DNA from 3 places in the Vreelandella sp. V005 genome. Region 1 is predicted to be linked to each of the others. Evidence: predicted binding sites of a transcription regulator. Region 1 holds the regulator's gene; each other region holds the start of a gene.
What was found. Region 1 encodes PhoB, which activates phosphate uptake and scavenging genes when phosphate is short. Its sites were predicted from a motif close to TGTCATANNNNTGTCANA; they were not measured.
Positions count from the first base shown of each region.

Region 2: ACUN8H_RS08450 (DUF6482 family protein) is a predicted target of PhoB. The motif match lies at 6,504-6,521, and genes of this name have one in related genera.
Region 3: phnC (phosphonate ABC transporter ATP-binding protein) is a predicted target of PhoB. The motif match lies at 5,802-5,819, and genes of this name have one in related genera.

Region 1 covers NZ_JBQXYA010000006.1:155,257-166,147, reverse strand. The annotation lists gene ACUN8H_RS14415 (hypothetical protein) at 1-134, opposite strand, end outside; gene phoR (phosphate regulon sensor histidine kinase PhoR) at 444-1,727, opposite strand; gene phoB (phosphate regulon transcriptional regulator PhoB) at 1,730-2,419, opposite strand; gene ubiA (4-hydroxybenzoate octaprenyltransferase) at 2,544-3,434, opposite strand; gene ACUN8H_RS14395 (chorismate--pyruvate lyase family protein) at 3,470-4,045, opposite strand; gene ACUN8H_RS14390 (NAD(P)/FAD-dependent oxidoreductase) at 4,174-5,358, shown strand; gene ACUN8H_RS14385 (HU family DNA-binding protein) at 5,467-5,739, shown strand; gene ACUN8H_RS14380 (hypothetical protein) at 5,739-6,095, shown strand; gene ACUN8H_RS14375 (LysR family transcriptional regulator) at 6,161-7,105, shown strand; gene ACUN8H_RS14370 (aldehyde dehydrogenase family protein) at 7,084-8,649, opposite strand; gene ACUN8H_RS14365 (NAD(P)-dependent oxidoreductase) at 8,646-9,551, opposite strand; gene ACUN8H_RS14360 (M20 aminoacylase family protein) at 9,660-10,817, opposite strand; gene ACUN8H_RS14355 (hypothetical protein) at 10,828-10,891, opposite strand, start outside.
Region 2 covers NZ_JBQXYA010000002.1:678,135-689,025, forward strand. The annotation lists gene rnr (ribonuclease R) at 1-1,294, shown strand, start outside; gene rlmB (23S rRNA (guanosine(2251)-2'-O)-methyltransferase RlmB) at 1,297-2,082, shown strand; gene rpsF (30S ribosomal protein S6) at 2,318-2,695, shown strand; gene rpsR (30S ribosomal protein S18) at 2,729-2,956, shown strand; gene ACUN8H_RS08430 (hypothetical protein) at 2,969-3,820, shown strand; gene rplI (50S ribosomal protein L9) at 3,836-4,282, shown strand; gene dnaB (replicative DNA helicase) at 4,590-5,978, shown strand; gene ACUN8H_RS08445 (hypothetical protein) at 6,073-6,366, shown strand; gene ACUN8H_RS08450 (DUF6482 family protein) at 6,620-6,922, shown strand; gene ACUN8H_RS08455 (thiol-disulfide oxidoreductase DCC family protein) at 6,939-7,337, opposite strand; gene ACUN8H_RS08460 (cryptochrome/photolyase family protein) at 7,347-8,933, opposite strand; gene hemH (ferrochelatase) at 9,093-10,172, shown strand; gene ACUN8H_RS08470 (putative monovalent cation/H+ antiporter subunit A) at 10,408-10,891, shown strand, end outside.
Region 3 covers NZ_JBQXYA010000003.1:304,139-315,029, reverse strand. The annotation lists gene ACUN8H_RS10055 (AAA family ATPase) at 58-504, opposite strand; gene ACUN8H_RS10050 (AAA family ATPase) at 488-625, opposite strand; gene ACUN8H_RS10045 (AAA family ATPase) at 1,196-3,619, opposite strand; gene ACUN8H_RS10040 (BCCT family transporter) at 4,053-5,675, opposite strand; gene phnC (phosphonate ABC transporter ATP-binding protein) at 5,999-6,862, shown strand; gene phnD (phosphonate ABC transporter substrate-binding protein) at 6,924-7,943, shown strand; gene phnE (phosphonate ABC transporter, permease protein PhnE) at 8,011-8,805, shown strand; gene phnF (phosphonate metabolism transcriptional regulator PhnF) at 8,880-9,626, shown strand; gene phnG (phosphonate C-P lyase system protein PhnG) at 9,668-10,117, shown strand; gene phnH (phosphonate C-P lyase system protein PhnH) at 10,120-10,842, shown strand; gene ACUN8H_RS10005 (carbon-phosphorus lyase complex subunit PhnI) at 10,842-10,891, shown strand, end outside.

The DNA of each region.
Region 1 (10,891 bases):
TCATCAGCTGTGATTCCTTGGTTTTCATCAATAGCAGAATTTTCATCTGTTTGGGCAAACGCCAATGGGCTTGCCATCAGGCCAAAAGAAACACCTAAAATGCCAGCTTTCTTGAGAAAATCCTTGGACATCATATTCCACCTCCGATCGCTGTTTGATACCGCTTATTTAAGAAAGAAGGGCCTAGTTAAAAACCAGCATTTCCTGCGGTCGTCTTTCTTACTCTTAACGTTGCAGCGGATGTGCCAAAAAAATGACATTGAAAATAAAACACATAATAAACAACAATTTAAAAAACAAAAGGCGCTCAATAGCCAACTCGCTAGAGTCCTTTTTACACGCCATCAGGTGTGCAAAAATGGCACATGAGCAAACTTTTACCAATCTTACTGCCAATATGACACACTTCTACAGGTGTTGTGCGCTGACATCACTTGCCAAGATTAAACAAGCCGCGAAGCGGGAAATGTACAGCGAAATAGCGCGCCTTTGCCAGGGTGGGATTCGATCTGTAATTGTGCGTCGTGGCGCAGCAATACGTGCTTTACGATGGCTAAGCCTAACCCCGTGCCGCCGGTCGCGGTACTGCGACCTTTATCAACACGGTAAAAACGTTCGGTCAGCCGAGGAATATGAACAGGATCGATCCCATCGCCATTATCTTCCACATCGATTGAACCGCCACCAGCATTACTTTTCCAGCGCAACGTAATGTAGCTCCCTGCTGGGGTATAACGAACAGCATTAAAGGCCAAGTTAGAAATGGCGCTACGAATTTCCTCCTCGCTGCCCAATAAGCGTGCATCGCTTTCAAGTTTCACAGTAATGGTATGGCGCTGATGCGACAGCGCCAGGGCATCATTACAAATGCTGTGTAGCAACGGCCCCAGCGCTAGCGGATGGTGATCTTTGCCGCCCTGATCAATTTCCAAACGAGACAGCAGCAAGAGGTCGTTGACCAGGTTTTGCATTCGCTGCGTTTGCTCCTGCATTTGGTGAAGGCTTTTACCAAGGCGTGGGGGCAACTGGTCAGCGATGTCGCTATAGGTTTCCAAATAGCCGGAGAGGACGGTTAGCGGCGTTCTCAGTTCATGGGAGACGTTGGCAACAAAGTCACGGCGCATCTGCTCGAGGCGATGCAAGCGGGTAATGTCGCGTGCCATGACGAGACGTTCATCATCGCCATAGAGCGTAATTTGATATTGAAGTATACGCCGCTCATCAATAGGCGAAGTGAGCGTTAACGGTTCGCTATAGTTACGTGCATTGAAGTAGCGGATGAAACTGGGATCACGCAGCAGGTTGGTAATATGCTGCCCTCTATCATGGGCGGTTTGGAGCCCCAGCATGGCGGTTGCAGCACTATTCCACCACTCCAAGTCACCATGCCGGTCAAGCATCACCACACTGTCACGCATCGCTTCGGACGACTCTTGAATACGTGCTAAAGTAGCACGCAGTCGGCTTTGCGTAATGCGCTGACTTTTTTGATAGCGATACAAGCGATCAAAGAGCTCGCCCCACATACCGCGTGCAGCAGGTGGCTCGTCGTGAGGGTGTAGGGTTAACCACAGGTACAGCTCGCGCAGTTGTCGCAGGTGATAAAACAGGCATATTGCAAGGCCTACCGAAAGCCCCAGCCCTGCCGAACCCAATAGCCAACCTAGACAAGTCCCCAGCGTCGCTAGCCACGCTAGCCGCCACAGTTCACGGCTCCACAGGCGCACATTTACACCCGGGCAGAGAAACGGTAACCGGTGCCCCGAACCGTTTGAATCAGGTTTTGATGCACATCACCCAACGCTTTGCGTAAGCGACGAATATGCACATCAACCGTACGCTCTTCTACATACACATTGCCACCCCACACTTGGTCAAGCAGTTGGCTGCGTGTGTAGGCACGCTCTTGATGGGTCATGAAAAACTGCAACAAACGATACTCGGTGGGGCCCATTTCCAACGCTTTGCCGTGAGCACTAACTCGGTGGCTGACCGGGTCTAGCAAGAGACCGTTAATCTCAATCGGATCTTCAACGCCACGAGGAGTAGCGCGGCGGAGCACTGCTTTTAGCCGTGCCACCAATTCACGAGGAGAAAAAGGTTTGGTGATATAATCATCGGCGCCTGCTTCAAGCCCTTGAATTTTATTATCTTCCTCGCCTTTAGCGGTCAGCATAATAATGGGGATCTCAGCCGTGGCTTCTTCGCGTTTCAAACGCCTAGCCAGCTCAATACCGCTGGTGCCGGGCATCATCCAATCGAGCAGCAGTAAATCCGGTTGATGGTCAACGACCATGGCATGAGCATCCTGGGCGTTATCTGCTTCGAGCACGCGGTAGTCAGCCATTTCCAGCGCTACCGCGATCATCTCGCGAATCGACGATTCATCATCGACAATCAGAACGGTCTTGGCGGTCATACCAGAGCCTCACGGTGTTCAAAAAGCCAGTTCAAAGAAAGCCAGTCTAAAGATCAATTCTTCAATGACATGTCAGTGACGATAACACCATGACTTGATGACAGTTACATGACAATCGCCGTTATTAGCCCACCGCAGGCCACCAACTTAGCGCAATACCGGCAAAAACAAGCAGACCCGACCAGTGGTTGTTGAGGAACGCCTGGAAGCAGGCATCCCGCTCACGGTGGCGAATCAAATGCTGCTGGTGCAAAAAAGTCGCTGCCATGGCAACAAGCCCCAGCCAGAAGAACCCACCTAAACCGGCTCGCCAACCAACCCATGCCAACAGCATCAGCGTCGCCGCCTGCAGCAAGCCAATCATTAAGCGATCTGCACTACCAAACAGCACGGCGGTTGATTTAATACCAATTTTCACATCATCGTCACGATCCACCATGGCGTACTGCGTGTCGTACGCGACCGTCCACAGCACATTGGCAAAGAAAAGCAGCCATGCTTCTAGCGGCACGTGGTTCAGCACGGCGCCAAACGCCATTGGAATGGCCCATGAAAACGCCGCGCCGAGTACCACTTGAGGAAAATGGGTATAGCGCTTCATAAACGGGTAAATAACCGCCAGTAATACGCCACCCAGCGACAGCAGCACCGTAAACCAATTGGTCAGCAGTACCAGAATAAAGGCAGTGGCCACCAGCGCAATAAATAGCAGTTGGGCCTCGGTTTCACTGATACGCCCCGTCGCCAGCGGACGATGCTTGGTGCGTTTTACATGGCCATCAAAATGACGATCCGCATAATCATTCACCACACAGCCAGCAGCCCGCATAACGTAAACACCCGCTATAAAAATCAGCAGGGTATTTCGGCCTGGCACGCCTTCCGCCGCAAACCAAAGCGCCCAAAGCGTCGGCCACATCAACAGCCACGTACCAATAGGTCGATTCAAACGCATTAGCTGTAGAAAATCTGCCACGCGAACCAACCCTTTTGGTCGCAACAGTGAACGATCCATGCTTACCTCACGAAAAATAAGATGCAGGCGCTAGCCTAGCGCGAAGGCAGATCAAGGTCATCTGCCATCGCCTGCAAAAAATACTCTTGCACCAATAACGTTAACCCGCCTTGCTGAGTGCCCAGTTGAAAAACGGAGCGCCTGCCCCAGGTGCTGTTAGGCACGACACCGTTGGCACGAGCAAAGGCGGGGGGATGCGTGGTAGCCTCTAGCGGCCCACGAATTAAACCTGGCTGACGAAATAACCAGCTCCCTAGCGAACGCTCTCCCAAATGCTCCATTCGTTGGCCCTTTAATTGTGTAAGAGGGGCCACAGAGCGCGCCACCACCCAGGGTATTTCATCAATACATAGCGCTACTTCCCGCAGCCAGGCATAACGCTTGAGCCCAATGCCCAGCGCCTGGGCCTCATCCTGTCGCGGCCAGCCAACGCCCTGATAAAGTAAGCGTACGCGAAACGGCCTATCCCCCCCGGCAGCGATTAAACGGGCGGTTAAAGAATCTGTCGAAGCAACCCATCTCCACCAGGGCATCCCCATGGCAGACCGCACTGCTTCAATGGGACGCCAATAGGGAAACAGCGTGGGTTGCGGGAAAGCAGGCGATGTCACCGAGTTCTCCAGAACAATAATCGGGGCGGCTAGTGTAACATGGGGTCCTGATAGGCTTTTGTTTCAGCGACCCCCTTGGTAACCGCATGCCCGCATCACCCTCCCAGGTACCTTCAACGACGCAGAAAATGTCAACCTCTCACGCCGAGCTGATAATTATTGGCACCGGAATGGCAGGCATAGGGCTAGCGCGCGCCCTGCGCCGACAAGGCGATCAACGCTCAATGACACTGGTTAGTGCTGACAGTGGTGATGACTATAGCAAGCCTCTGCTTTCCACCGGCTTCGCTAAAAAGCTAACGCCCCACCAGCTAGCACAGCGAAGCGCTGCCGAACTTGGCGACGAGTTGAACGCGCGCATCGTTATCCACACCCCTGTGGTGGCAATGGATGTGGATAACCAAATGCTGTTGCTCGACACTGAACAAGCACCCCACGCTGAAAAGCTTCGCTACGACAACCTGGTATTAGCCACCGGTGCGGCGCCCAGAATGCCGTTCAGTATTGATTCCAGTGTCGCCCCACGCTGCTTCACTATTAATGACCTTGATGACTACCGGCGCTTCCATACTGCGTTAGGCCAAGGCCCCGCGCGGGTGGCGATCATTGGCGCCGGGCTGGTCGGCTGCGAATTTGCTAATGATCTGCACGCCGGCGGTCATCACGTCAGCATCATCGCGCCGGAAACGACACTGCTTCCCCGCCTGCTTCCCGCGCCACTGGGGAACGCCCTGGGCGATGCCTTTAACGAAGCAGGCATCGGACTACACCTTGGCCGCGCCATTGATTCAATAGCACGCAGCCACGGGGAAAGTATCGTCTTACGTTTGGATAACGGCGAGACGATCAGTGCTGATTTCGTGCTCATGGCCACCGGCCTAGCGCCGCGTACGGCGCTTGCCAAAGCCGCTGGCTTAAGCGTTTCACCTAGTGGCATAAAGGTTGACCGCCAACTACGCACCTCCCACCAGAACATCTTCGCATTGGGCGATGTGGCATGCGTCGATGGCGTGAATGCCATGTACGTACAGCCGCTGCAAGCAAGTGCCAAAGCCCTGGCGGCGACACTTTCGGGCACCCCCACAACGGTCAGCTTCGGCACTTGGCCAGTGGTGGTTAAAACACCGCTACTACCGGTGGTTGCCTACCCGCCAAAAGAGACGCCAGCACGATGGCGAATTGAAGGTGAAGGCGGCGATATCAGTGCCTTGGCCGAAAATAAAGACGGACGTTTGATTGGTTTTGCGTTGACAGGCGGCTGCGTGAGAAGGAAAGTGGAGCTTTCCAGAGCAGCACCTACGCTGCTAGGCTGATTTTCGTAGCGTTCAAGGCTAGGCTAGAGAAGCTAACCTATGCTTAGCAACGCATCTAACAACCTGTATTTGTTTTACGTATGACACATTAATAATGGGAGATTCCTTATGCGCAAACCTGAACTCGCTGCTGCTATCGCTGAAAGCGCCGACCTGTCTAAAGATAAAGCAGGCCAAGTACTGAACGTTATTTTGGATGAGATCACCAATAGCGTTGCCAAGGGCGAAGATGTCGCTTTGATTGGTTTTGGCACCTTCACCGTGCGTGAGCGCGCAGCGCGTACTGGTAAAAATCCGCAAACTGGTGCGCCATTGCAAATTCCCGCCAGCAAAAATGTTGCCTTCAAGCCAGGCAAAGCCCTTAAGGAAGCCGTTTCCTAATGAAGCTCAAGCTGACGCTGTGGCTGCTGGGCGTCATGCTCAAACGCGCCCTGCGCCGCAAGCCGCGCTTTCGTGAACAATTAGAACGCATGCGCGGTCTGGACTGGGGGATTGCGACGGAAGATCTAAGCATTGCCCGCCACTACCGGATGACGCCAAAAGGCATCAGCACTGGTAAAGGGCTGCCCGTCGATTTAGATCTTGAACTGCGTTTCCGAGACCAAGCCACCGCCTTACAAGTGCTCAAAAAGCCAACTCAGCAAGCCTTCCTTGATGGCATGATGAGCGGTAACGTGCGTTTAGTAGGCGACTCCGCCGATATGAATAAGCTGCAGAAACTGCTCAAGTATTTGTAGCCTTTCACGATTGGCCAAGGGTAGCGGGGGTAAGCTAGCCCACGTCAGAGGTATAACAGCTACCGATGGACATACCTCATCAACGCTTGGTTTACTTCCGCGTTACGCTGGAATCTGGTTCAGTGCGCCGCGCTGCGGCGCGCTTGGATATCGCTCCTTCGGCCGTTAGCCGACAGATTTCATTGCTAGAAGAAGCCCTGGGGGCGACCCTCATGGAGCGTCAGCGTGACGGCATTTCACCTACCCCGGTGGGTGAAATGTTGCTTGAATACTGCGAACGTCGCGGCGCGCTTGATGAAGGTTTTATTGCCTCTCTCGAAGCTTACCAACGCCTGGAAACGGGCAAGATATCACTGACGGTCGGTGAAGGCTTTGTCAGCGACCTAGTAGCCTCCCCACTACATGAATTTACCCGGCTTTATGCGGGCATCCAACTCGACATCCACATCGCAGGTACCTCGGGCATCATTGACGCCATTGTCGGCGATCACAGCCATATTGGTTTAATGTTTCATGAGCGTACCCATCCACAGCTGCGCTTCTGGGCCTCCAGCCCTCAGCCACTGATGGCTATTCTGCCGCCCAACCACCCGTTAACCAACCAAACGTCACCGCTCACGCTAACCCAGCTTAGCGGCCAGCCCATGGCCATGTGGGACACCAGCCACGGCGTTCGGCAAATGGTCGACCAGGCGTTTCAGCAATCACGCATCGTCCCGCGCCTGGCGATGAACACCAACTCGATGGTAATTTTGGCGCAATATGTGCGCAGCGGCATGGGCATTACCCTACTGCCCGCCTTTGCCGTCGCGCACGATTTGGAAGCTGGCACGCTCGTAGCGCGCCCGGTAGATAATCCCCTTTTTCAGCGCTCCCAGGCCCACATGGTCACGCGCGTGGGCCGCCAACAGCCCAAGGCCAGCATTCTATTGTTACGCCATTTACAACGCTGGATGCAGGCTTTTCGCGACCCGGTCTCCGCAAGCGATCAACCCACGCCGCTGCCGTAGCCAAAGGCGACGCTGGCTTCCGGTGCCGTTTCCACCCAGACGCTTTGCGGCACCGTGTATTCACGCAGGCCATCCAACCCGCTAGAGCGGCCAAAACCACTGTCGCCAAAGCCCCCAAACGGCGACATTACGCTGATGGCTTTATAGCTATTGATCCACACCGTGCCTGCACGCAATTGCCCAGCCACACGATGCGCACGCGCTACATCCTGGCTCCAAACGGCGCCGGCCAAACCAAAGCGGGTTTCGTTGGCAAGCTGAATAGCCTCGGCTTCATCATTAAAGGCCATAGCAATCAGCACGGGTCCAAACACTTCCTGCTGGGCAATTTCCATGTCTGGCGTGACATCGATAAGCACGGTAGGGGCGATAAAATACCCCTGGGCTTCGTCAGGTAAGCCTTCAGGGCGTTTGCCGCCCGTTAACACTCTCGCGCCTGCCGCTTCGGCGGCCTCAATCATGCGGGTGACCTGCTCCAATTGGCGGCGATTCTGTAGTGGCCCCATGCGCGTCGCTTCATCGCTAGGTAACCCCACCACAATCTGCTCCGCTGCCCGCGCCAAGCGAGTAGTGACTTGCTCAAACACCGAGCGCTCAATCAACAGCCGTGAGCCCGCCACACAGCTCTGGCCAGCGGCAGCAAAAATAGCCGCCTGAGCACCCGCGACGGCTTCATCCAGCTTGGCATCGGCAAACACGATATTGGCCGACTTACCCCCCAGTTCTAACACGCTGGGTACCAGCCTGCGGGCACCCGCCTCGGCAATCATCCGGCCACTCTGGGGAGAACCGACGAATACCAGCTTGCTGATGGCGGGATGATCGGTCAGCGCGGCGCCGGTCGTTTTTCCCAACCCGTTGACGATATTGATCAGCCCTTTAGGCAGCCCCTGACCGACGTTTCCAGAGCATTCAAGCAGCTTGGCAATCACCACCGATGAGAACGGCGTCAGCTCGGAAGGCTTCAGCACGACACCGTTACCCGCCGCAATAGCCGGGGCCAACTGCCAGGCGCAGGTGAACATCGGCGCGTTCCAGGGGGTAATCTGCCCCACCACGCCATAAGGCACATGACGTACATAGTTAAGGTGCGAAGTAGGCACCGGAATCACTTCGCCATGCTGTTTGTCACACCAGCCCGCGTAGTACTCGAACATCTCGCGCACTTTGCCTACTTCGGCCCGGCAGTCGCGAATCGGCTTACCGGCCACGACGCTTTCCAACTGCGCCAGCGCCTCTTCATGGCCTTCTAGTCCACTCAGCGCCGCGTTCATGCGCCGCCCACGCTCGCTGGCGGTGAGCGCCATCCATTCACGCTGCCCCCGCGTAGCCGCTTGAGTAGCACGCTCAATTAGCGCAGCGCCTGCATCACAGTAGCGCACCAGCGTTTCTCCAGAGGCGGGGTTTATAAGCGTGATGTCGTCACCTTCGCCCGCGACTAACTCGCCATCAATCCAATTACTTAACGGTGTGGCAGCGGCTAAGCCGAAACCTTCGAGTAGTTGTTCGAGATGATCACAGGCATGTTGGCTAAGTGAGCTCATTGGTTGACCTCCGTTTGGCTGCCACGCGCTAAAATCGGCGTAGTGATATGGTTAAAGTCATCGCTATCGGTGGGCTGCTCGGGGTTCGCGTGCCACGCATCGACAACGGCTTGCAGCAGCGGTAACGGCAGGCCCAGTTGCTCAGCGGCATCCCGCGCCAAGCGCAAGTCCTTACGCATCAAGCCGGTGGTAAAGCCAGAATCGAAGCGCTCGCTCAGCACCCATTCGGGGAAGTTGACTTCGCTAACCGCGCTGCGCCCTGAACCGCTATTCAGGCCCGCCAAACAGGCAGCAGGGGCTACACCCGCCTTGGCGGCCATCGCAACCGCTTCGGCAGTCGTCAGCAGGTGCGCTGCACACAGGTAGTTATTGGCAAGCTTCACCACATGGCCGCTGCCTGGGCCGCCCACATGGGTGCGCTTGGCTGACATCGCCTCCAGCATCGGCAGTACTCGCGCAATGGTGGTTTCATCGCCCCCCAACAGCATGCCCAGCTTCCCGCTGGCGGCACCTTTAGGCCCGCCGCTGACGGGGGCGTCCAACCATAGCAGGCCCGCGGCGGTGACTTTTTCGGCCAATTCACGCGTCACCGCGGGGTCGCTGGTCGAGGTATCGACGATCACACTGCCTTTGGGTGCCAGCGTGAGTAAGCCTGGGGATTGCTCGATCACCTCACGGACATGGGCAGAGGTGGGCAACGACAGCAGGTAAACGTCACTGGCAGGTAGGGCATCGGGCGCTACCACTGCTAGGCCCTTAGCCGCCAAACGCGACCGCGCTTGCTCAAATACATCGCTACCCGTGACTGCAAACCCGGCGGCTTTAAGCGTCAGCGCCATGTTGCCGCCCATCTGTCCCAGGCCAATCACCACAACCGATAACGACTCTGTTGAAAAAGACATCGTAAAACCCCTTGAACGTCCTGTTACGTGAAGTTCGGCGTAGACGCTCCCCTACCCAGAGGGCATTAGAGAGCGCATATCGCTAATCGTTGAGAAGAAGGTGATCCGTTAGTCGAGCAGCGCCCTAACTAACTCCACCCAGTAGCGCGTTCCTAGCGGCAACAGCGCGTCGTTGAAGTCGTAGCGCGGATTGTGCAGCGAGGCAGAATCTTCGCCGTTGCCCATCCAGATATAGGCGCCGGGTCGTTCGGCCAGTAGAAACGAAAAATCTTCAGAGGCCATGCTGGGTGGCGGGTTGCGCTTGACGTTGTCACTACCGAGCAAGCGCTCCAACACCGTGGCGCAGTGCTGGGCATGTTCCGGGGTATTGATAGTGGCCGGGTAGCAGCGCTGATAATCCAGCTCAACGCTTAAACCGTGGAACTCGGCCAGGCTGGCAATCGCCTGTTTAAAGCGCGCCTCCAGTTGCTCTTTAAACGTCATATCGAAGCAGCGCAGCGTGCCGCGCAGCTCGACCTGCTCGGGAATCACATTGAAGGTATCCCCGGCGTGGATGCTGGTAATACTCAGCACCGCCGATTTATCCGGCGGCGTTTCGCGGCTCACTAACCCTTGTAACTGGCTGATCAGTTGGCAGCTCGCCAGTACCGTATCAATGCCCAAGTGTGGCATCGCGGCGTGGCAGCCTTTGCCAATCAGTTTTAAGGTGAAAATATCGAAAGCGGCCATTACATCGGTATCATGCACCGCCGCTTCACCCACCGGCAGGCCAGGCCAATTATGCAGGCCGTACACAGCATCCATGGGGAAGCGCTCAAATAACCCCTCTTCGACCATGACGCGCCCGCCACCGGCACTCTCTTCGGCGGGCTGAAAGATAAATACTACCCGGCCTTTGAAATCCGGCTGCTGCTTCAATGCCCAAGCAGCGCCCAGTAGCATGGTGGTATGGCCATCGTGACCGCATGCATGCATTTTGCCCGGTGTTTGCGAGGCATAAGCCAGCTGTGTTTCTTCACGAATATCCAGAGCATCGATATCGGCCCGTAGGCCGATAGTTTTGCCTTCACCCTGCTGGCCATCCAAGGTGGCGACCACACCGGTACCAGCGATCCCGGTGGTGACCTCAAAGCCCCATTCGTTCAGCAGCGCTGCTATTCGTGCACTGGTGCGGTGCTCTTCAAAGGCCGTTTCCGGGTGCTGATGGAAATCGTGACGCCACGCTTTTAATGTGTCGCTATCGGGTAAGTGTACTGAGGCAGTCATCGTCCTATCCTTAAAGCATTACGTGAGCGACAACGGCAGAGCCGATAAAGGTACCGGTGAAGACCAGCAGGGCC
Region 2 (10,891 bases), on a different contig from region 1:
CTACGAGGCGGTGATGAATTCTCACGCTCGCCTTACCTATAACAAGGTGGCCGCGATTCTTGATGAGAAGAGCGAAGAGGGCGAGGTGCTGCGGCAAGAACACAGTGAGCTCTTAAAACCGCTAAAGAACCTGGAAGAGCTTTATTACCTGTTACGCGAAGCACGCGCTGAGCGTGGTGCGATTGATTTCGATACCACTGAAACGGCCATCATCTTTAACGATGAGCGCAAAATCGAAAAAATTGTGCCGCGTAGTCGTAACAATGCTCATAAGCTGATTGAGGAGTGCATGCTGGCAGCTAACGTTGCCACGGCGCGCTTCCTGGATAAGCATGACCTGCCAGCGCTCTACCGTATCCATGAACGGCCCACGCCCGAGCGGCTGGATAAGCTTCGTCTGTTCCTCAATGAGCTAGGCCTCTCCGTCGGCGGCGGCGATATGCCCACTCCGCAGGACTACCAAGCGCTGCGCGAAGCAATTATTGACCGCCCTGATGCGGATATTATCCAGACAGTCATGCTGCGTTCGATGAATCAGGCTGTGTACTCGCCGCAAAATGAGGGGCACTTTGGTTTGGCCTACCAGGCCTATGCCCACTTCACTTCACCGATTCGTCGCTATCCTGACCTGTTGGTGCATCGCGCTATCCGTTCGGTGATCCGTGGCCCGCGTCAAACCAACACGGTGTTACGTGTCGAAGGCGCACCGGTTGAGCCGCCAAGTAAGTGGTGTCCATATACCTTCGAGCAGATGCTTGAGCTGGGTGAACACTGCTCGATGACGGAACGTCGCGCTGACGAAGCCACCCGCGATGTAGAGAGCTGGCTGAAGTGCGAGTTCATGTCCGACAAGCTTGGCGAAATGTTCGAGGGCACGATTGCCTCGGTCACTCAGTTTGGTCTGTTTGTACGTCTGGATGAGTTCTACGTAGAGGGGTTGGTGCATGTGACCTCGTTGCCATCGGACTACTACCACTACGAAGCAGAGAAGCATCGCCTGAAAGGTGAGCGTACTGGCACGACCTACCGTTTGGGCGATGGCCTCACGGTGCAGGTGGCGCGTGTCGATATGGATGACCGTAAGATCGATTTCGGCCTGGGGGACGAGAAGCCCCGTCCGCGCCGCCAGCCGCGTAAGAGCCGTGGTGGTGAAGAGGGCGCTGGGGCCAAAGCGAAAGCCGGTGGCGCCAAATCGGCAGGCAACAAACCCTCCAATAGCGAGAAGCCCGCTACGCGCCGTGGCCCACGCCGTACTCGTAACGGCCCACGCAAACCATCACCTAATAAGGGCTGAGCATGAAGTCAGCGTCTTCACGGCGGGGTCCCAAGACTCCCGATGGGTTGGATCAGGTCTATGGCGTTCATGCACTGCAAAGCTTGCTAGACAGAGGCGAAGCGCCCCGTGAGTTATGGGTGCAGCAGGGGGCGGGGAGCCGCTTGAAAGAGTTGGTCGCCCACGCTCAGTCGCAGGGTGCTCGGGTGAAAGAGCAGCCCCGCGATTTGCTGGATCAGCTAACCCAGGGTGCTGCTCATCAGGGTGTGGTGGCGTTTTGCCCACCGCTGACGCCAGAAGGTGAGGAGTCACTCTGGCTTAAGCTGCGTGCTTGGCCGTCGCCTACACCGCCGCTTCTGCTAATCCTTGATGGGGTCACCGATGTGCATAACTTCGGTGCCTGCCTGCGCAGCGCGGATGCCGCAGGGGCTCATGGGGTCATCGTGGCAAAAGATAAAGCCGCGCCGCTCAATGCCACGGTGCGCAAAGTGGCCTGCGGTGCTGCCGAGGTGGTGCCGGTTTATCAGGTGACCAATCTGGCGCGTACGCTTGCCAAGCTAAAAGATGCCGGGGTCTGGATTACCGGCACCGCCGGAGAAGCCGAGGCCAGCGTTTTCGACATTGATATGACCGGCCCGACTGCGCTGGTCATGGGGGCAGAAGCAAAAGGCATGCGTCGTTTGACCCGTGAAGCATGCGATAACCTAGCCAAGCTACCGATGGCGGGAGAGGTCTCTAGTCTAAACGTGTCGGTGGCCACCGGTATTTGCTTGTTTGAAGCAGTTCGTCAGCGTCAGCTTGCAAGTTAAACGCCGTACTACTAAGATACACGCGCCCGTTTGTCTGCAAGCGGGCGTTAGCTGTGAGAATTAGTAATTGTAACTGTCGTAAAAAACAGTTGTTGAGATAAAAGTTCTGTTTGATGCCCCGTTAGCCGTTTAATGCGGTAGCGGCGCACTTCAGTTAACTCCTTGCTTCCTTGTCGTCGTTTACTGTTTTTAGCAGTAGCACACAAAGGAAGCTGTCAAACCGCAAGGAGATCCCATGCGTCATTACGAAATCGTGTTTATGGTCCACCCGGATCAAAGCGAGCAGGTGCCGGCGATGGTTGAGCGCTACACCAGCATCGTTACTGAAAACAGCGGCACTGTGCACCGTCTGGAAGATTGGGGCCGTCGTCACTTGGCTTACCCGATCAACAAGATCCACAAAGCCCACTACGTGCTGATGAACGTTGAGTGCAGCGGCGAGACTCTCGATGAAATCGAGAATATTTTCCGTTACAACGACGCCATTATCCGCAGCCTGGTTGTTCGCTGCAAAGAAGCTGTTACTGAAGCTTCCCCGATGATGAAACCGGCAGAAGAAAAACGTCCGCGTCGCGAAGAAAAACCGCGCGCTGAAGAAGAAGAAACTGCCTGATTTTATTCACTGCACGTTTTAAGGAGCTAGTCCATGGCACGTTTTTTCCGTCGCCGTAAGTTTTGCCGCTTCACCGCTGAAGGCATCAAGCAGATCGATTATAAAGATCTGGACACGCTGAAGGCTTACATCACCGAAACTGGCAAGATCGTTCCAAGCCGTATTACCGGCACCAAAGCACGCTATCAGCGTCAGTTGGCGACTGCTATCAAGCGTTCGCGTTATCTGGCACTGCTGCCCTATTCCGATAGCCACCAGTAAGCGTTTAACGTGATGCTGGCACTAGCCCGATGGCTGATGCGGGGCACGCCTTACGCCGCAGGCGGGGCGGCCCTGGCAACGCTAGTGCCTTGGTTGTTCTGGTTAGGGGCAGCCATCGCCGCGTTGATGACCCTGCGTAAAGGTTTCGTGCCTGCGCTTCCGGTTATTATCGCTGCAGCGCTACCGGCTGGCTGGTGGTGGGCGCAAGGTGATGTCATTCCGCTTGCTAGCATATTGCTGGTAACGCTAATGGCGGTCATTCTGCGCGAGAGAATGCGTTGGGGCGAGACCTTAATTGTGGGGACATTAGTCGCCTCAGTGATGGTTCAGCTTGGCATTTTCAGCCCACCAGGTGGTACGGAACTAATGCTTGAGCAGTTGCGTGAAGGTTCACAAGAAGTGGATCGCATGCTCACGGAATTCGCCAATCAAGGCTACGATACCCAAACCATTGCCGCGCTAGTGGTAGGTGGTGTGACCGGGCTCGTTGTCCTATTGGCAGCCATCGTGTGTTTGGCGCTTGCGCGTAGTTGGCAAGCTGGGTTGTATAATCCAGGTGGCTTTCGCGAAGAGTTTCACGCACTGCGCCTAACCCCCAAAGAACTAGCTGTATTGGCGGTGATTGGGGTGGGTGGCATGCTGCTAGGCGCACATGCGTTGGCGATGCTTGGCTGGATTCCGCTATTGGTAGCTGGCGTTGCGTTAGTGCACGGGTTTATTGGATTAAAGGGGATGAACGGGCTGTGGCTGGTAGCATTTTATGTGCTGCTGATCACGACCTGGCCCACGATTCTCATTGTGCTGCTGTTGGGGCTGATTGATACATTCGCGAACGTTCGCGCACGCCTTGCCCGCAGCAACTGACAAGAGGTTTACGAGATGGAAGTCATTCTGCTCGACAACATTGGTAAGCTGGGCGGCCTGGGTGATAAGGTCACCGTGAAGCCTGGTTATGGTCGTAACTATTTGGTGCCTTACGGTTTAGCCGTACCGGCTACTAAAGACAACATCGAAGCGTTTGAAGCGCAGCGTGCTGAACTCGAAGCGCAAGCTGCAGAGCGTAAGGCGGAAGCCGAAGCGCGCGCTGAGCAGTTGAACGACATCGAACTGTCTTTGGTTTCCAAAGCAGGCGACGAAGGCAAGCTGTTTGGTTCTATTGGGCCGCGTGACTTGGCTGACGCCATTTCCTCTGCTGGCATCGATGTTGCCAAGAGCGAAGTCCGTATGCCGAATGGCCCGATTCGCCAAACTGGCGAATACGACATTGCCCTTCACTTGCACGCTGAAGTGGATGCGGTTGTACGCGTTGTGGTAGTGGCAGAGTAACTGGCTACTTAGCTTAGTCACTTGTTGTGCTAGCACGACAGCCTCAAAAGGCGCGGGTTTTCCCGCGCCTTTTGTTTTTTGTCATCTCGTGTTTTAAAACGTTTATCTTTAAGCGCTTGCGCTTCAAAGTACCTGTGTTGGATAAGTAGTACGTTCTGGATAGTGTCGTAAATTCGCCCGATACGTTGAGTCATGGCGGCTTTTAGACAATGTCTAGCGAGGGGCAATGCCGGTAGTCGAATTTACTCGCTCCGGCTAAGATAGCTCCTTTTCATCGGCTACGCTTTCACGTTTTAAGGAGCTCGCTATGCAGGACCAGCCTTCTGCTGATCAAGAAACGGCAGCGCTAAAACTGCCGCCGCACTCGCTGGAGGCGGAACAGTCGGTATTAGGCGGGCTAATGCTGGACAACCAAGCCTGGGATAATGTCTCAGAGCGGTTGGTAGCGGATGACTTTTACCGTTATGAACACCGTCTAGTGTTCAATGTGATGATCCATCTGGCGGAATCTGGCCAGCCATTAGACGTGGTCACGCTCTCTGAAGCACTGGAGGCGCGTGACCATTTAGATACGGTAGGTGGGTTGGCTTTTTTGGCTGAGCTTGCCCGCAATACACCCTCTGCCAGCAATATTCGTGCTTACGCTGACATCGTGCGTGAGCGAGCGACATTACGGAAGCTGATCCGTGCGGCGAATCAAATCGCTGATAGCGCCTTTTCGCCCCAGGGTCGTCCGGCGGATGAGCTGCTCAATGAAGCAGAGCGGTTGGTATTCCAGATTGCTGAGGAGCGGCCCAAGACCGGCGGCCCCATTGGCATGAGTGACCTGCTGACCAAAGCCGTCGATCGCATTGATGAGCTGTTTAATCTCAAAGGCGAAATGACCGGGCTCTCGACCGGTTTCCGAGATCTGGACGAAATGACCACCGGGCTACAGCCTTCGGATATGGTGGTAATTGCGGGCCGCCCCTCCATGGGTAAGACCACGTTCGCCATGAACTTGGTAGAGCATGCGGTCATTTCCAGCGACAAGCCGGTCATGGTGTTTTCCATGGAGATGCCGGCAGAATCGCTCATGCTTAGGATGCTTTCATCGCTGGGCAGGATTGACCAAACCCGTGTGCGTACCGGTCAGTTGGAAGATGAGGATTGGCCGCGCTTAACCTCTGCGGTCAACCTGCTAAAAGACAAACAGCTGTTTATCGACGATACCGCGGCCTTATCGCCTAATGAAATGCGCTCCAGGTTGCGCCGGGTAGTGCGTGAGCATGGCAATATAGCGCTGGTCATGATCGATTACCTTCAGCTGATGCAGATCCCTGGCTTTAGCGAAAACCGCACCGGCGAAATTTCTGAAATCTCGCGCTCTTTGAAAGGCTTGGCGAAAGAGTTCAATTGCCCCGTGGTGGCACTTTCTCAGTTGAACCGCTCATTGGAGCAGCGTCCCAACAAGCGCCCGGTCATGTCGGATCTTCGCGAGTCGGGTGCCATCGAGCAGGATGCGGACGTCATTGCCTTCGTTTATCGAGATGAAGTCTATAATCCAGATAATCCCGACAATCAGGGGATTGCAGAGCTAATTATCGGTAAACAGCGTAATGGACCAATCGGCACCGTTCATATGGCATTTATTGGTAAATACACCCGCTTCGAAGACCTGGCCCCGGATAGCTACGGCCAAGCCTTCGGCGACTAAGCGTTTAATGACGGGTTCTTGATGAATCGCTTGAGGATGGGGAGCGAGCTCGTATAATGCCCTCCCCACGATACGCAAAAAACGGGAGTAGCAAATGGCAGGTGGATTTCGGCGCGGTAATCGGCAGCGTCTTCCTAAGCTAGAAGGGCGCGGTGAGCTTGAAGCACTAGAGCGGGAAGGGCCTTTCAAGGAGTGGTTAGGTATGCCCGACCTTTATCGCTACCATTTGATAGTGGAGGGGGAAAAGTACAGCTACCAAACCGAAGATGGTGAGTTGCCTGTTAAGGTAGGCGATAAAGTTGTGTTTCGTTACAAAGAGACGAAAGGCGGCAACTGGATCGACCGTAATTCGCTTGGTAAAGCTATCGACCCTTCTGAATATCAGTGACATAACGAATTCTTGACGCTTCGGTCAGGAACTCTTTTATATGGTTGCCCTCCTAATAGCTGACATAACAGCTTAAACATTCGTGCTGGAAAACACTTGTTGTATAACCAGTCGTCAAGCGTCTATCTTTTAGTGGATGTCATCACACTGCAACAACAGGGCAACAGAAATGTCATTGGGTACGGTCATGCTGTGCCCACAGGATATTTCTAGTGACATTTTTGACGAAATACACGAATAACAGGAGGGAGCCATGGAACTGAAGGATCTTAAACAGTTTGTCGCCAATCACGACAACTTTGAAATTCGCGTGATTACCCATGCGGGCAGTCGTTTCTATCAGGTTGAGCTGGAAGACGTTGAGGGCGAGCGACATATGCTGACGCAGCGTACTAAGCCGATGCTGTTTCGCTCGCTAGATGATGTCTACATGGACCTCAAGCGTGCAGGGATTCATCGGGCTTACTTAGTGCAGCATGTGCCTCACGATGAAGTGATAGGCCGCGATGCGCATTATAGTGAACCGATCACATCGCGCATGCCGCTTGTTTTTTAACACTATTATTAACTCGTTAACGTTTAGCCTGACGCTTTTCCCACCACTGCCCAAGCCGAATTCGGCGACGAGCAAAAAATCGGTAACCGGCATTCATTATGCCGTGTACTCCCGGTAAACACGAAAACTTCACCAACCGCCGATAGCCCAGCACTGCATAGAGGGCACGGCTGGCATCCATCCCGATATACCACTCTCCTTGGCTGTCTCTTAGATGTAGCTGGCCCATCATCGCGTTAAACTCTTGCCCGTATGCTTTGGCGTTAAAGTCATTGGCCTGAATATCTATCAGCGCAATGTATTCCCGATGACGATGCTTTTCCAACCACGCCACTTCTTGCTGACAAAAAGGGCAGTGGCCGTCATGAAACAGCGTGACAGGGGGCGATGCCTTAAGTGGTGTGTAGCGGCTCATCGTTGATCCTTATTGGCTGTCGTCTTTGAGCGTTGCATAACCTGTTGTGTGGCAGGGTTGCCCGTAGCCAGGCGATGTCTCCAGTTGATCTAAAAAGTGCTCAGCCTGTTGGCGGATAGCTTCACGTTTTTCATCGGTCATGCGGCTGAGTGAACCATAAATCAGCTTCATCCGTGGATTCTTGTTAAGGGTTTCGGCGTTTGTCTCAAGAAAATACCAATAAAGGCTGTTGAAAGGACAAGCGTTAGGGCCGGTCACCTGCTTTGGTGAATAGCGACACTGCTGGCAATGGTCCGACATTTTATCGATGTATTTACCCGAAGCGCAGTAGGGCTTGGAACCCATCAAACCACCGTCTGCATGGAGCACCATACCTAGCGTGTTAGGCAGTTCTACCCATTCGCTGGCATCGGCATACACCGCTAAGTACCAATCGCATAGTGCTTCGGGTTTCACCCCGCACAGTAAGGCAAAATTGCCCGTGACCATTAACCGCTGAATGTGATGAGCGTAACTGTTGTCGATAGTCATCTGTATGGCGCGCTGCAAACAGCGCATATCCGTCGTGGCATCCCAGTAAAAGTCGGGCAGGTCGCGCTTAAAATTGAGTTGGTTGGCGGCTTTATAACTGGGCATCTGTGTCCAGTACAGCCCACGTACATACTCACGCCAACCGAGAATTTGACGGATGAACCCTTCAACGGCGTTGATGGGGGCGTCGCCAGCGAAATAGCACTGTTCGGCGGCTTCGCATACCTCTTGGGGGGAAAGTAAACCGATATTCATCGCTGCCGATAGCCGGGAGTGATAAAGAAACGGTGCTGAATCGCTGATGGCATCTTGGTAGCGACCAAACTGAGCCAATCCATGCTGAGTAAAATGCCTGAGATCCACCAGTGCCTGCCGACGTGTCACCGGTAGATTAAAATTTGCCAAGGAGCCCATATGGTCGCCGAAGTGGCGTTCTGCATCCGCCAGAGCCGATTTGGTCAACGCATCTTGGCGATGTTGCGGAAGGTCGGGGAAATCGAGTTCTGCACTGATAGGCTGACGATTGTCGTGGTCGAAATTCCACTTACCCCCCGCGGGCTCATCACCTTCCATCAACAACCCCGTACGCTTGCGCTGCTCCCGGTAAAAATACTCGAGACGAAGCTGCTTGCGCCCTTTTGACCATTGGCTGAATGCCTCAGGTGTGGTGAAGAAGCGCTCATCCTCTAACACCCGCCAGGGAATCGCTGCGTCATCACGCTGCCGCATCGTTTCCCAAAGCCGCCATTCACCGGGCCGTGCGACGCGTATTTCGTCACAACCATACTGTTTCGCGATGCGTTCTGCCTCTTCAATAAGGGAGTGGCTATTATCATCGTCATCTAGCGCGCTGTAGTGTACTTGAAAACCTTCTTCGCGCAGTGTCTGGGCAAAATGGCGCATAGCTGCCAGAAAAAGCCCGATCTTATGGATATGGTGAGGGACGTAGCGTGCTTCTTCAGCCACTTCACAAAGCGCAACCACCGCGCCAGCGGGCGCTTGGCGTAGCGTCGTTAGGGATAAAGAGAGCTGGTCGCCGAGCACTAATAGTAAGGGCTTGGACATGAGTTAGCCTGTAGTTATACAAATGATGTCAATAGTATAACTTTATGCCGCCACTTTGACGAAAAGTGGTAGTATTTAACCTGTTTTTAATTAGTAATTAAGCTGTTTTTAATCTTGAATTAGCCATCAGTGATACCGTTATTTATCAGGAGCAGTGTAATGACCGAACATGTCGTCAAGGATCAGCCGGGCGAGGGCCACTTAGCCCATGCGCCCAGTGATCATCCGCCGGTTCCGCGTGCCAAAGTCGGTGTTGTACTCGCAAACTTGGGCACGCCGGATGCCACTGACTACTGGTCAATGCGTCGCTACCTGAATGAATTCCTCTCTGATAAGCGTGTAGTCGACTATGCGGGTTGGAAATGGCAGCCGTTACTGCAACTGATCATTTTGACGAAGCGGCCGTTCTCTTCAGGTAAGGCGTACCGAGGAATCTGGAATAACGATAAGAATGAAAGTCCGCTGCTCACCACTACCCGCGCCCAGGCCGAGAAAATGACGGCGCGGTTGAAAGCGCTTTACGGTGACGATGTCGAAGTCGATTTCTGTATGCGCTATGGAAACCCCTCGACGGAAAGTGTGCTGAACCGATTAAAAGAGAAGGGCTGTGAGAAAATCGTTTTCTTTCCGCTCTACCCACAATACGGCTCGCCCACCACCGCAACGGCCAATGACCAGGCGTTTCGCACGCTGATGAAAATGAAGTGGCAACCGTATATCCGCACGGTGCCCGCCTATTTCGACCATCCCGCCTACGTGCAGGCGCTGGCAAATTCCGTTCAAGAAGCGTACGGCAGCTTCTCGACGCGCCCCACGAAACTGGTCGCTAGTTATCATGGCGTGCCCGAGCGTTATTTAATGGAAGGGGATCCTTACCACTGCCAGTGCCAGAAAACGACACGTTTGTTGCGGGAAAAGCTTGGTTTCAGTAAAGAGGAAGTGGATACCGCTTTCCAGTCACAGTTTGGCCCTGAAAAGTGGGTGGGTCCGCAAACGGTTAAGCACGTTGCAGAACTTGCCACACAGGGGCATAAGCATATTGCCATCATGTCGCCTGCTTTCTCATCTGACTGCGTCGAAACGTTGGAAGAGATTGAAGAGGAAATTCGCGATAGCTTTATGGAGGCGGGCGGAGAAACGTTTAGCTATATCCCTTGCCTCAATGACCGCGATGACCATATCGAAGCACTGCTAAGCGTTATCAACAATGAATTAGCAGGGTGGTTGTCGGTTGCTTAACGTGTCATCCCTTCATTAATTAAGAGGTTAATTAACAGCAGCCGCTCGGTGAGATGACCCTTAGCGGCTGTTTGCGTTTATGGGTTTGGCTGGTCAGTCAATATTGGCTGTTATAAGGTGTACAACTTCAGAATCACATTATTTCAACGCTTAAATGTGGGTGATAGAACATGATGCTTGGGCATCCGCCTCGACTTGAAGGGTGGGCCTTTCGTTATTCTGGAGGTTTCGCTTGATACAGCTCGCCGTGTTGATGGGTTTCGTGCTGGCAGCATTATCGCCCCTGTTAAACCGCTGGTTTGGCCAGCGCACCAGTCTTTTATTGGCACTTTTCCCTGCTTTGCTAGCCGTGTGGCTGTTACTTCAAACGCCGGAAGTTATGCAAAATGGCCGCTTACTCTTCGAGTGGCAGTGGGTACCTTCCTTGGGCATCAGCCTTACCTTTCTGCTGGATGGCTTGTCTCTGCTGTTTGGGCTATTGATTACCGTGATGGGGGCCTGCGTGTTGGTCTACGCCGGTGGTTACCTAAAAGGGCATCCTGATATAGCCCGGTTTCATATCGCACTCGTCGCCTTTATGGTTTCAATGCTGGGTTTAGTGCTGGCGGATGGTCTCTTTACGCTGTTTATTTTCTGGGAACTGACCAGCATTACCTCTTATTTATTGATTGGCTTTAATCACGCCGATATTAACGCCCGCAAGTCAGCACGGCAGGGGC
Region 3 (10,891 bases), on a different contig from region 1:
GGTAAACTTATATAACTACAACGGTGCGAAAGGGGGATGACTACTTTGGCGATTCGATCAAGCCTGAGCAGTTAATACGTATCTCACTGATGCTGGATTAGTTACAAATAGTGGAAAAGGACTCGTCAGTGTGATGTCGTTCAGATTGTTCAACCCTCTTGGCGTTCTCGGGCAAGCTCTGGGTTGAGTAAAGTTAACCAAAATTAGCTTTCCGTACTCGTCGGTCAAAACCACCACGTGCTGGTTGGCTTTGAAATGCGCTTGACGAAGCAACGTCTCAAACTCACCAGCAATATCGGTCTTATGATCAACAGACAGGCCTAAGCGCTCACGTTCAGTGAGTAGTAGCTGCTCACGGATGCATTCAACCAGCTCAGCGCGGCTTTGCAAAACACCATTGCTAAAGCTAAAGCGAGCCACTGGATAGGTAGTCCCCCGATCCCATTTATCTTGAATATACAAACTTTCAAACAAGGCTTTATGGCCTTCAAATAGGCAGTGCAGGGCTCAGTAGTAGGCTCTTGCCAAAAACGCCTGCGGCGAGAAATGTATAGTACTTGTTCTTATTGGCTAGGCGCTCAATAAAGGGCGTTTTATTAATGTAGTAATCGTCGCTTTCACGGATGTCAGAAGGTCTGAATTCCAGTGAGGAATTGACGACGATAAGTAGATGAAAAGCTGTCCTCTAATGTGCAACCCATTTGGGGATTGTGGCAGTTCATCATGCTGAAAGGCGGGGGAGAGGAGGTCCTTTTGCCGGGTGATCATCATGGTGTGTTTGAGAGATAGTTAAAGCACTGCCGCCAAAGGTCAAAAACGTCCAAAAACCGGACATTTTAAAATCACGCTATGTGACCTCTTTGATGGTGGCGAAGGGTAGTGGTTGATGTTAATAGGGATAAAGTGAAATGTGGTATTAGCACTCTACTTTTATATAGGCTTCTGTTTTTATTGGTTTAAAATGATGTTTATCGGTAGGTTGCCTTGGAAGGATAGATCATTGGTAAGGTTTGAAATTAGCCTCCGAAGCCGAGGGTCGCAGGTTCAAATCCTGCCGGGCGCGCCAAATTGTTAAAAAGGGGTCTGCGAGAAATCGCAGGCCTCCTTTTTTTGGTCGTCAGTTAGGATCTTTTACCTGCTATTAATTTATAGATGCAGCTTAATATGATTCTGCATCTAAGACTAAGGTTCTTATTCAGGATGTTCGTTCTGGTTCTCCAATACTTTTAAGAAGGGCGTTATATTGGTCCTGATCAGCGGCATAGATTTTATCCAAAACATAATTTGCCACCTTGGATATTTCAGGAATTTCCACTGGTTTGAAACCTCTGTCGGGGACGGCCTCAAGGTGAGAGAACTCATTATTAAGACGGTTTAATAGCGCAATCGCTGTATCTTCCTCTTCTCCAAAGAACTTCTTGATTCTTTCAAAGGCATCATTTCTGTTGTCGTGATAGGGGTACTTAAAAAATAAAAATGCTTCAAGAAATTTCCTTAAATTATTGCCAAACCCAAAGAATGGCTCATAGTTAATATGTGCATTTTCTGGATCCTTACACTTATAGATTTGATGGAAGAGATAATGAAACTCAGTGATGTAATCTTTGAGGTAGGATGGCATAAGCAAGATGTTGCTTGATGCACCATTACGCTCAATCATAAAATGTTCGTTATCATCAACACTTTTTTGTTTCCCTTCTCCTGCAGTAATCTTTTTCTTAGGGATGGAGAGACGTTTCAAGTATTTGAGGAAGTCAAGGTTGTGTGTCGAGATAAAAAGCTGTTTGTAGCGGTAGGCGTTTGAGCCGTCGGGATTCTTAATTGGTTTGGCAATTAAGCTTTCAATCAGACTAAATATAAAGAAAATGTGATTTCCATCCAAGCTGGAAATAGGATCATCTATATAAATAATAAGTTTTTTTCCCATACTGTCTGGATCTTCAAGTTTGGCAATAAAATAGCAGAAAGCAATTAGGCTACACTCACCTTCGCTGAGGTTGTATGCGGACTTTCCATCTCTGGTAATTTCAAACTTGACTGCTGTTTGGTCTAAATTGTCTTTAGCTTCAAGTTTGATTCCATCATGGCCAAAGAAATGATTGAGCAAGGAGTTGACTCTATCGGCTCCTTTACTTTCATCCTTCTGTTTCGCTCGCAAGGCAGAAACTGCTGATTCTGACTTACGAATTTCCTTCTCAGCTTCGTCGTACGTAGTTCTCGCTCCATCCATGTCAGTCTTTAAATTGTTAATTTTAACAATTTCGTCATCATGGTTGATTGCTTGGGAAAAAGTATAGACGTTAGTCAGACGAAGTGCATTTCTGGCTGCAATCTTGTCTTTTTCAAGTGTTTTCGTCTTGCTATTGCTTGTGGAAATCAACGCATTTATAGCATCCACATGCTTCTGAATTTCTTTGCCATCATGAATAGAATCCTTCAAGGAAATGACCTGAAAGAGATTGCTTTTGCGATCTTCCAAGGCTTTTTTCAGTGATTCCAGATCTTTTTTATAGACTCCCAATGCATGAGAAAGAGCTGCACTACTTGTGTCAAAAGCAGATCGCTCTTCTGTATAAAACTGGTCTCTTTTAAAGCTGTTGAAGCCAGAAATTGCATTTATCTCATTGTTGACGGTCAAGATCGCAGCATCTAAAGCGGCTTCAAGTTCTCCAGACTCTTTACTAAAGTGAGAGTCCAGTACTTGCCAAATATTGTCTGGTAAGGCCTGGCGACAAAATGCGCAAGTATCACGTTTTTCACGGTGGTGACCGATTCCCTGCTTGACCCAGAGTTGTAGAACACTATCATTAAGCAGTTCTTGAATCGGTTTTGTGGGCGTAATTTCTTTTGATAGAAGTGGCTCTGCCGTACTACACAATGAATCAAATTTTAGTTGTATTCCCAATGTGCCAGTTATATCTGGTAGGGCTTCTTGCTTTAATAGAGTAAGCTTTGCAGCTTGTTCGTCAATAGTCAGAGTTACGAAGTCAGGCTTCTTAGTGGCAGCAATGTCACTTTTAATGCTGCCAATGTTGTATACGGGAGAGCCATACTCCCGATTCTTCTTGATCTCTTTATTTGCGTGTGAGCGCAATTTCTCTTCCAAAGAGTTAGAGGCAGTTCTATGGCTGGTCTCTGTGCGATCACGTTCCTTCTTCTTCGTTTCTAGCTCATACCGAAGACCGCATTTACCTTCCACACTACCAAGCCTGGTTTCTATGGCTGAAATTGCATCATCAATCTCTTTGTTTTGCTCACCGACGATGGCGAATGTCTTGATTTCCCCATCAACCTGGTTGACCAGGAAACCCAGGTTGTCCGTTACGAAGTCACGGTTATAGACCCGGACGTCATAGTTGTGAGCCGGTATTGTTGCATGCGTAACATTGCCCTTCTCCCCGTAGATAGTGAAGGAGGGGTTAAGGTAGCTGAGTGGGGTCTTACGTATCTCTAGGGCACGAAAAACTCGGGAAAGGGTCGTCTTCCCAGAGTAATTACGTCCATAGATGATGTTGAGGCGTTTGAAATTCTGAACGTTTTTGCCTCTATCACGAACAGTCCTCTTCCACTCCAAACCGCTGAAACTTCCAAAGCTTGCTATGTCTATCTGGTTTATCACCGGCCTATAATCCCCAATTTTTATTTTTAGCTAGTTGAAATAGAACGCTTTGAGTCGTTAACTGCCTTTATGCTCTATCTCGATTTGTATGCTCTGCTTTTACCTGTTCAACCCTCTACTAAATTTACCCTAGCATAGGCTGCTTAAGCGGGCTGAGCTTCGTAAGCTTTCTTTTCAACGCTTCACCTATTCCTGAATGGAGCTAACGCGCGAAAAGGCCCCGCCGAATGTAGTAGCCATTATCGAAAGGCACGCAGCATTGTTCCCAGCGCTTTGTAGGAGTGAATTGCAGCTGTCTTTGATAGGTTCGCAGGAATGCGCGCTCACAACTGAGCATTAATTAGGAAGCAGACGGTCACAGATACAACCTACCTAGCTTCACCACTTGAAACAGGGGCCTGCAATTCCTCGCAGGCACCCTGTTGTGTGCCACCTAATCCTCCGGCTTCAACTCTTCCTGCTTCGGCGGCGTGCCTACCCTTACTTCGCTGAGCTCCTCATGCATGAGGCCGCGGTAAAGCGCGAACATCATGAGAAACACCAGAATAAACATCGGCAGGCCGACAACGGTGATGACCTCTTGGAGTGCGGTTAGCCCGGCATCGCCTGCCAGCACGATGAGCATGGCGGCCAGCATGCCTTCCGAGACACCCCAGAAAACCCGCTGGTGCCAGGGGCCTGGGTCTGCGCTGCCGGTACACAGCATATCGACCACCAGGGAGGCGGAATCCGATGAGGTGGCGAAGAAGATGGCGACGATCACCACCGCCAAGCCCTGAATCAAGGTAGCGGCGGGGAAGTTATCGAAAAACGCGAACATGGCGAGGGGGATGCTTTCGGCCACGGCAGCGGATAAAGTACCGGCTTGGTCACCCATGGCTTCACGGGCTGCCGCCCCAATGCCGTCGATTTCCATCGCTGACCAGCCGAAGATCGCAAACCAGATCAGCGTAAAAATAGAGGGCGCAAACAGCACGCCGAGCACGAACTCGCGGATGGTTCGGCCGCGGGAAATGCGCGCCACGAAGATGCCGATAAACGGCGACCAGGTAACGGTCCAGGCCCAGTAGAACACCGTCCAGCTGCCTTGCCATCCCCAGGCGCCGCCTTCGCTGGAGTAGCGTGCCAGGGTGTCATTCCAAAACGCCATGGGCAGCAAGTTCGTTATATAGAGGCCAAAGGTTTCGACCACGGCACGCAACAGGAAAACCGTCGAACCGGTAAACAGCACAAACAGCAGCAGGCCTACGGCCATACAGATATTGATATTAGAAAGCCGCTTCACCCCTGAATCCAGTCCCGCGATGATCGACCCCACGGCAACGGATGTCAGCACGGCGATGATCACTACCTTGGTCAACACCGCGTCCGGAATACCAAACAGTTCTGTTAACCCGGCATTGATTTGCTGAGTGCCCAGGCCGACAGACACCGCCACGCCAAACAGCGTGCCGAGCACGGCAAAGATGTCCAGTGCCTTACCAATGGGGCCGTGAATGCGCTCGCCTAGCAGCGGGAAAAACACCGAGCTGAAACGCATCGGCAGGTTGTAACGATAGATAAAGTACGCGAACGCCAGCCCTGGCATGGCGAAAATCGCCCAGGTGTGTAGGCCCAAGTGATAGATCGAGAAGCTCATGGCATCGTCGGCGGCGGCCACCGAGAAGGGCTCGACACTTGGCCTTGGGGGCGTTGCGAAGTGGGAAATCGGCTCGGCCACGCCCCAGAACATCAACACCGTGCCGATACCACCCGCGAACAGCATGGCGAACCATGAAGCGTTGGTGTAGGCCGGTTTCGCATTATTGCCACCCAGGCGAATCGCCCCGAAACGGCTGATCGCCACCCAGAGCAGGAACCCTACCCAGCTTGTTACCCCCAAAATAAAAAACCAGCCTAGGTTAGTAACGATCCACTCCCGTCCCGCACCGAAGGCCTCCCCGATAGGGCCTGGCGCAATCAGCAGCGCCACTAGAAAAACGATCATGATCCCCGCTGAGGTGAAAAATATGGTGGGATCCGTCTTGAGGCCCAGCTTTCGCGCAAGTGCATCCATCGTTACGTCTCCCTGTATCTTTACGCTCAGTTTTTATAACCGGTTTTTATAACCAACCATTAAAACAACGTAGGTGTTATAGGCGGATAACGCCAAGCTGGGTAGCCGGGACGCGATAGGAAAACGTATGACGACCGGATGACATACACATTTCAATCGTGAGTCATTAAGAGACAAGTCTTTGATATTGGGTGAGCGACACTGTTGGCTCTGTGTTGAGGAGGCTGAGGCGGGCCTGAAATTATCATCAAAATGACATTGTCTAGACAACTGGTGTTCATCTCCTTCAACCAGAATGGCGCTATTCCTAAAGGAGAAGCGCCATGTCTATTCCTACTATTAATGCGGAAGGCTTAAATAAGTCGTTTGGACACCGCCAGGTGTTAAACGACGTTAGCTTTCGCGTTGCAACAGGCGAGATGGTTGCGCTGATTGGGCCATCGGGCTCAGGCAAATCCACGTTACTACGTCACCTTGTCGGCCTTACTTGTGGAAATCGTATCCAGGGTGGCCGTGTGTCGCTGATGGGGCGTGAAGTGCAGGCGAGCGGGCGTTTGCGCCGAGCCGCTCGCATCGAGCGCTGCCGTACCGGTTACATCTTTCAGCAGTTCAACTTAGTAGGTCGTCTCAGCGTACTGACCAATGTGCTGGTTGGGCAGTTGGGTAGCATGTCACGGATAAGAGCTCTCTGCGGCCGCTTTACCGATCAGGAGCGCCAGCGTGCGCGCGCTTGCTTGGCCCGAGTGGGGCTGGAAGAGCTCATTGATCAGCGCGCCAATACACTTTCGGGTGGACAAATGCAGCGGGTCGCCATTGCTCGGGTACTCATGCAGGACGCCGAACTGATCCTGGCCGATGAGCCGATTGCTTCCCTCGACCCGCGTAGTGCCCGGGAAGTCATGGAAATTCTCAGCCGTATCCACGCCGAAGACGGCCGCACTGTCGTCGTCACCCTGCACCAAGTCGATATAGCGCGTCGCTATTGCCACCGTGCCGTTGCTCTTAAGGATGGCCACCTGTACTTCGATGGCCCCATTAACGAACTCACCGATGCACGCCTACAAGCGCTTTACGAAAATTCCGACCTTGATGAGCTCCGCGCCAGTGAAGCCTCAAACGGCACAGCGCTGCCCAGTGATCGCAAAGCTAGAACGCCACCTACCGTCGTAACGCCCGCGCTGGGTTGATACCTGTGCCGGGCACCTTTGAACCTGCCCTTGATAACCCTATTACTCTGGAGAGACACCCATGACGTTTAACTATCGCCGTTTGGTTCTGCCGCTGATGGCGGGAATTGGCCTGCTGGCTAGCACTCAGCTTTTCGCCGCCGAAACACTCAAGTTTGGCATTATCTCCACCGAGTCGAGTCAGAACCAGCGGCCTATGTGGCAGCCGTTTCTAGAGGATATGTCGCAGAGCCTTGGGGTAGAAGTTGAGCCTTTCTTTGCGACCGATTACGCCGCGGTGATTCAGGCAATGCGCTTCGATCAGATCGATCTCGCCTGGTACGGCAATAAGTCGGCGATGGAAGCCGTCGATCGTGCGGGTGGCGAGGTGTTTGCCCAGACGATTCCGGAGAGTGGTGAGCCGGGCTATTGGAGCTTGATGATTGTGCATGAAGATAGCGACCTGCACAGCATCGAAGACGTATTGGCTAACGCGTCTGATCTCACCTTTGGTAACGGCGACCCAAATTCAACGTCTGGCTATTTGGTGCCCGGTTACTACGTGTTTGCCAAGAATGGCGTGGATGCTTCCTCTGCCTTTAAACGCACCTTGAACTCCAACCATGAAACGAACGCGCTTTCGGTCGCCAACCGACAAGTCGATGTGGCGACTTTTAATACCGAGAGTATGGAGCGCCTGGAGATCACCGCGCCTGATAAAGCGGAGCAACTTCGCGTGGTGTGGACATCGCCGCTGATCCCTTCTGATCCCCTCGTATGGCGCAGCAACCTGCCCGAAGAGACCAAGCAGAACTTGCGAGACTTCTTCTTCAATTATGGCGAAAGCGATGAACAGAAGGAGATTTTAGCCCCCCTGCAGTGGAGTCATTTTGCTCCTTCCAGCAACGATAGCCTATTACCGATTCGCCAGCTTGAGCTGTTTAGCCAGCGTGCTGATATCGCCAATGATCAGAGCCTCTCTGACGCTGATCGAGAAGCGCAGCTAGCGGCGTTGGATGCACAGCTGGACGAGCTCAATCAACGCCTCGAGGCAATGGAGGAGGCTGAATCGGACGCTCCCTCTGTGGCCAACGCCGAATAACGTTCAAGCACTTAATAGATTATCGACGGCGGGGGAGCGCTGGCCGCCCCTCCAGCCCGGAGAGACCATGAATACTCACGCTTCTCAAATGACCGCACCGCTGCAGCGTCGACGCAGTTGGTTTTCGCTAATCGCCTGGGGTGTGTTGCTGGGTGTGCTGGCCTGGTCCTGGCAGGGCGCCGAAATGCGCCCCAGCTTGCTGGTGACGAACGCGGACAACATGGCCACGTTGGCTGGAGATTTCTTTCCTCCCGCGTTCGGCAATCTTGGTCATTACATCCATCAAATGCTGGTAACGATCCAAATCGCTATTTGGGGAACACTGCTGGCCATTATTGTGGCGGTGCCCTGCAGCCTGCTCTCTTCCGAAAACTTGGTGCCTTGGTGGGTTTACCAGCCGATGCGTCGCCTCATGGACGCGTGCCGTGCCATCAATGAGCTGGTCTTTGCGATGCTGTTCGTGGTGGCGGTGGGGCTGGGGCCTTTTGCCGGCACGCTGGCACTGTTTGTGCACACAACGGGGGTGCTGGCGAAGCTGTTTTCAGAGGCAGTGGAAGCCAGCGATGCGGGCCCAATGGAAGGGATTCGAGTGACAGGAGCAGGGCGTATCGAGGAGATCACGTTTGGACTGATCCCTCAGGTACTGCCGCTATGGATATCGGTGAGCCTTTACCGCTTCGAGTCGAATATTCGTTCTGCCACCGTACTTGGCATGGTAGGTGGGGGCGGTATTGGAGTGGCGCTGTGGGAAACCATGCGCGGATTTCAGTTCGCTGAAACCGCCACCATCATGCTGGTCATCATCGTCGCCGTCACGTTGCTTGATGTGGCCTCCCAGCGCTTACGCAAGCGCTTCATTTAGCTTGGCAAACCTCGCCATGGTCTCCCTTATCGGGTTGCTAGTGGTAACCCAGCGTCTATTTGGCAGGAGTATAAATGTCTAGACAACTGATACAGCACCACCGTCAGGAAGCGAGTGAGCCGCGCTATCGTCAATTGGCCACGATTCTGGCCCAGGACATTCGCAGCGACCATAGCGCCGGTGACCAACTACCCAGCGAACAGGCATTGGCCAAACGCTTTGAGGTAAATCGCCATACGGTTCGCCGTGCGCTGGATGAACTGGTCGCTGCCGGCATGGTGACGCGCCATCAAGGGTGGGGCACGCAAGTGGTCGACCGGCGGTTGGATTACATGGTGAGCGCCGGTAGTAAGGTCACTCATAACCTGGCGGAATTGGGGCATAACACCGAAACACGCTGTTTAAATCAAGGGCTTTTGCGGCCGCCAGAAGCGATCGCTCAACGCTTTGAACTGGCGGAGGGTGAGTGCCTGTTATGCGTGGATACGCTGCGGCTTGTGGAGGGCGCGCCGCTGCTTCATCTGCGGCATTGGTTCGATGCCACACGCGTGCCCGACTGGTGTGAGCGCTATCGCGGTGGCTCAACCCGCGCAGTACTTGACCAGCACTATGGCCTGCGACTCTCCCGCGCCCAAGTGCGCCTGGAGGCAGTTCAGGCGGATCGTGACGATAGCCGCTTGCTGCAGTGCCCTCAGCTTGCACCGCTATTGATTCTGACCAGCGACAACGTCGATGAATCACGGCGCTTGGTGGAAGTTTCCGTCAGTCGCGCCCGGGCCGACCGTGTCGCCTACCACTTCGATTTTCCTAATGAGCGCTAACTCAGGGTCGGCCTTCACCGATCTGACAACGACGAGGAACAATGATGACTCCTGAACAGCGTCACCGCATTCTCGCGCTGACACCTTTAGAGCGCCTCAATGAAGGCTGGATGAAGCTCGGCATCAAGGCGACTCATCGCTGCGTACGCGGGCCTGAAACCGGGATGGTCATGGTACGTGGCCGTATAGGCGGGACGGGCAATGCTTTTAATCTGGGCGAGATGACCCTAACCCGTGTCAGCGTGGTGCTCGATGAAAATGCGCCAGATGGCGGTGACATCGGCCATGGGTGGGTCGCGGGGCGTAGCCGCGAACACGCTGAATTAATCGCCTTGATTGATGCTTGCGCACACAAAGCGCATTGGGCGCGACGCATCGATGCGGAGCTGATTGAACCACTGACTCAGGCGCTCGCGGACGACCGTGCTGAGCGCTCCCAGCTTGCGGCGGCAACGCGGGTCGACTTCTTCACCATGGTGCGAGGGGAGTAGATATGCACGATACCACGATGGAGTTCTCAGCGTCGGAACCACCACCTTATGTGCCCAAGCCGCATCAATGGCCAGCATTGAAGGGGGCTGTTCACCACAGCCAGCAGCTGTTCCGACAAGTGCTAAGCAGTATGGCCGAACCCGGCATCTTTGCTGAGGTGGAACTGGCGCCGCTGTCTAAAGACGTTGCCATGTCGTCCGCTGCCTGGGCAGTACTACTTGTGCTGTGTGACCTGGATACACGGGTGTGGATTGCGGACGAACTAAACCGTGATGGTTTAGCCGAGGCTGTCGCCTTCCATACCGGGGCACGCATTGTGAGTCGCGCGGAAGAGGCTGATTTTGCGCTTGTAATGCCATCGACCTGTCAGGCAATGCCTCGCTTTTCTGAAGGCAGCGATATCTACCCTGACCGAAGTACCACGCTCATTGTCGTGCTGGAGTCCTTGGCGGAAGGGCGTAGTGATGCCAGGAGTCGCGGCAATACATGCTGGCAATTAAGTGGTCCCGGTATTTTAAACCAGCGAGTGCTTGAGCTAGATGACACGGCTGAGGCGCTAATGCAGCGGCTAGCGCTCAACCGCGCAAGCTTTCCACTGGGTCTCGACACGATTCTCACCTCGGGATCCTCCCTGACGGCCATTCCCCGTAGTACTCGCATTCAGAAGCCGTTGGAGGGTGAATCACTCACTCCCCTTACTCATCCAGCCAAGGAGCGCGCCTGATGTACGTTGCCGTTAAAGGAGGCGAACAGGCCATTGCTAACGCCCACCG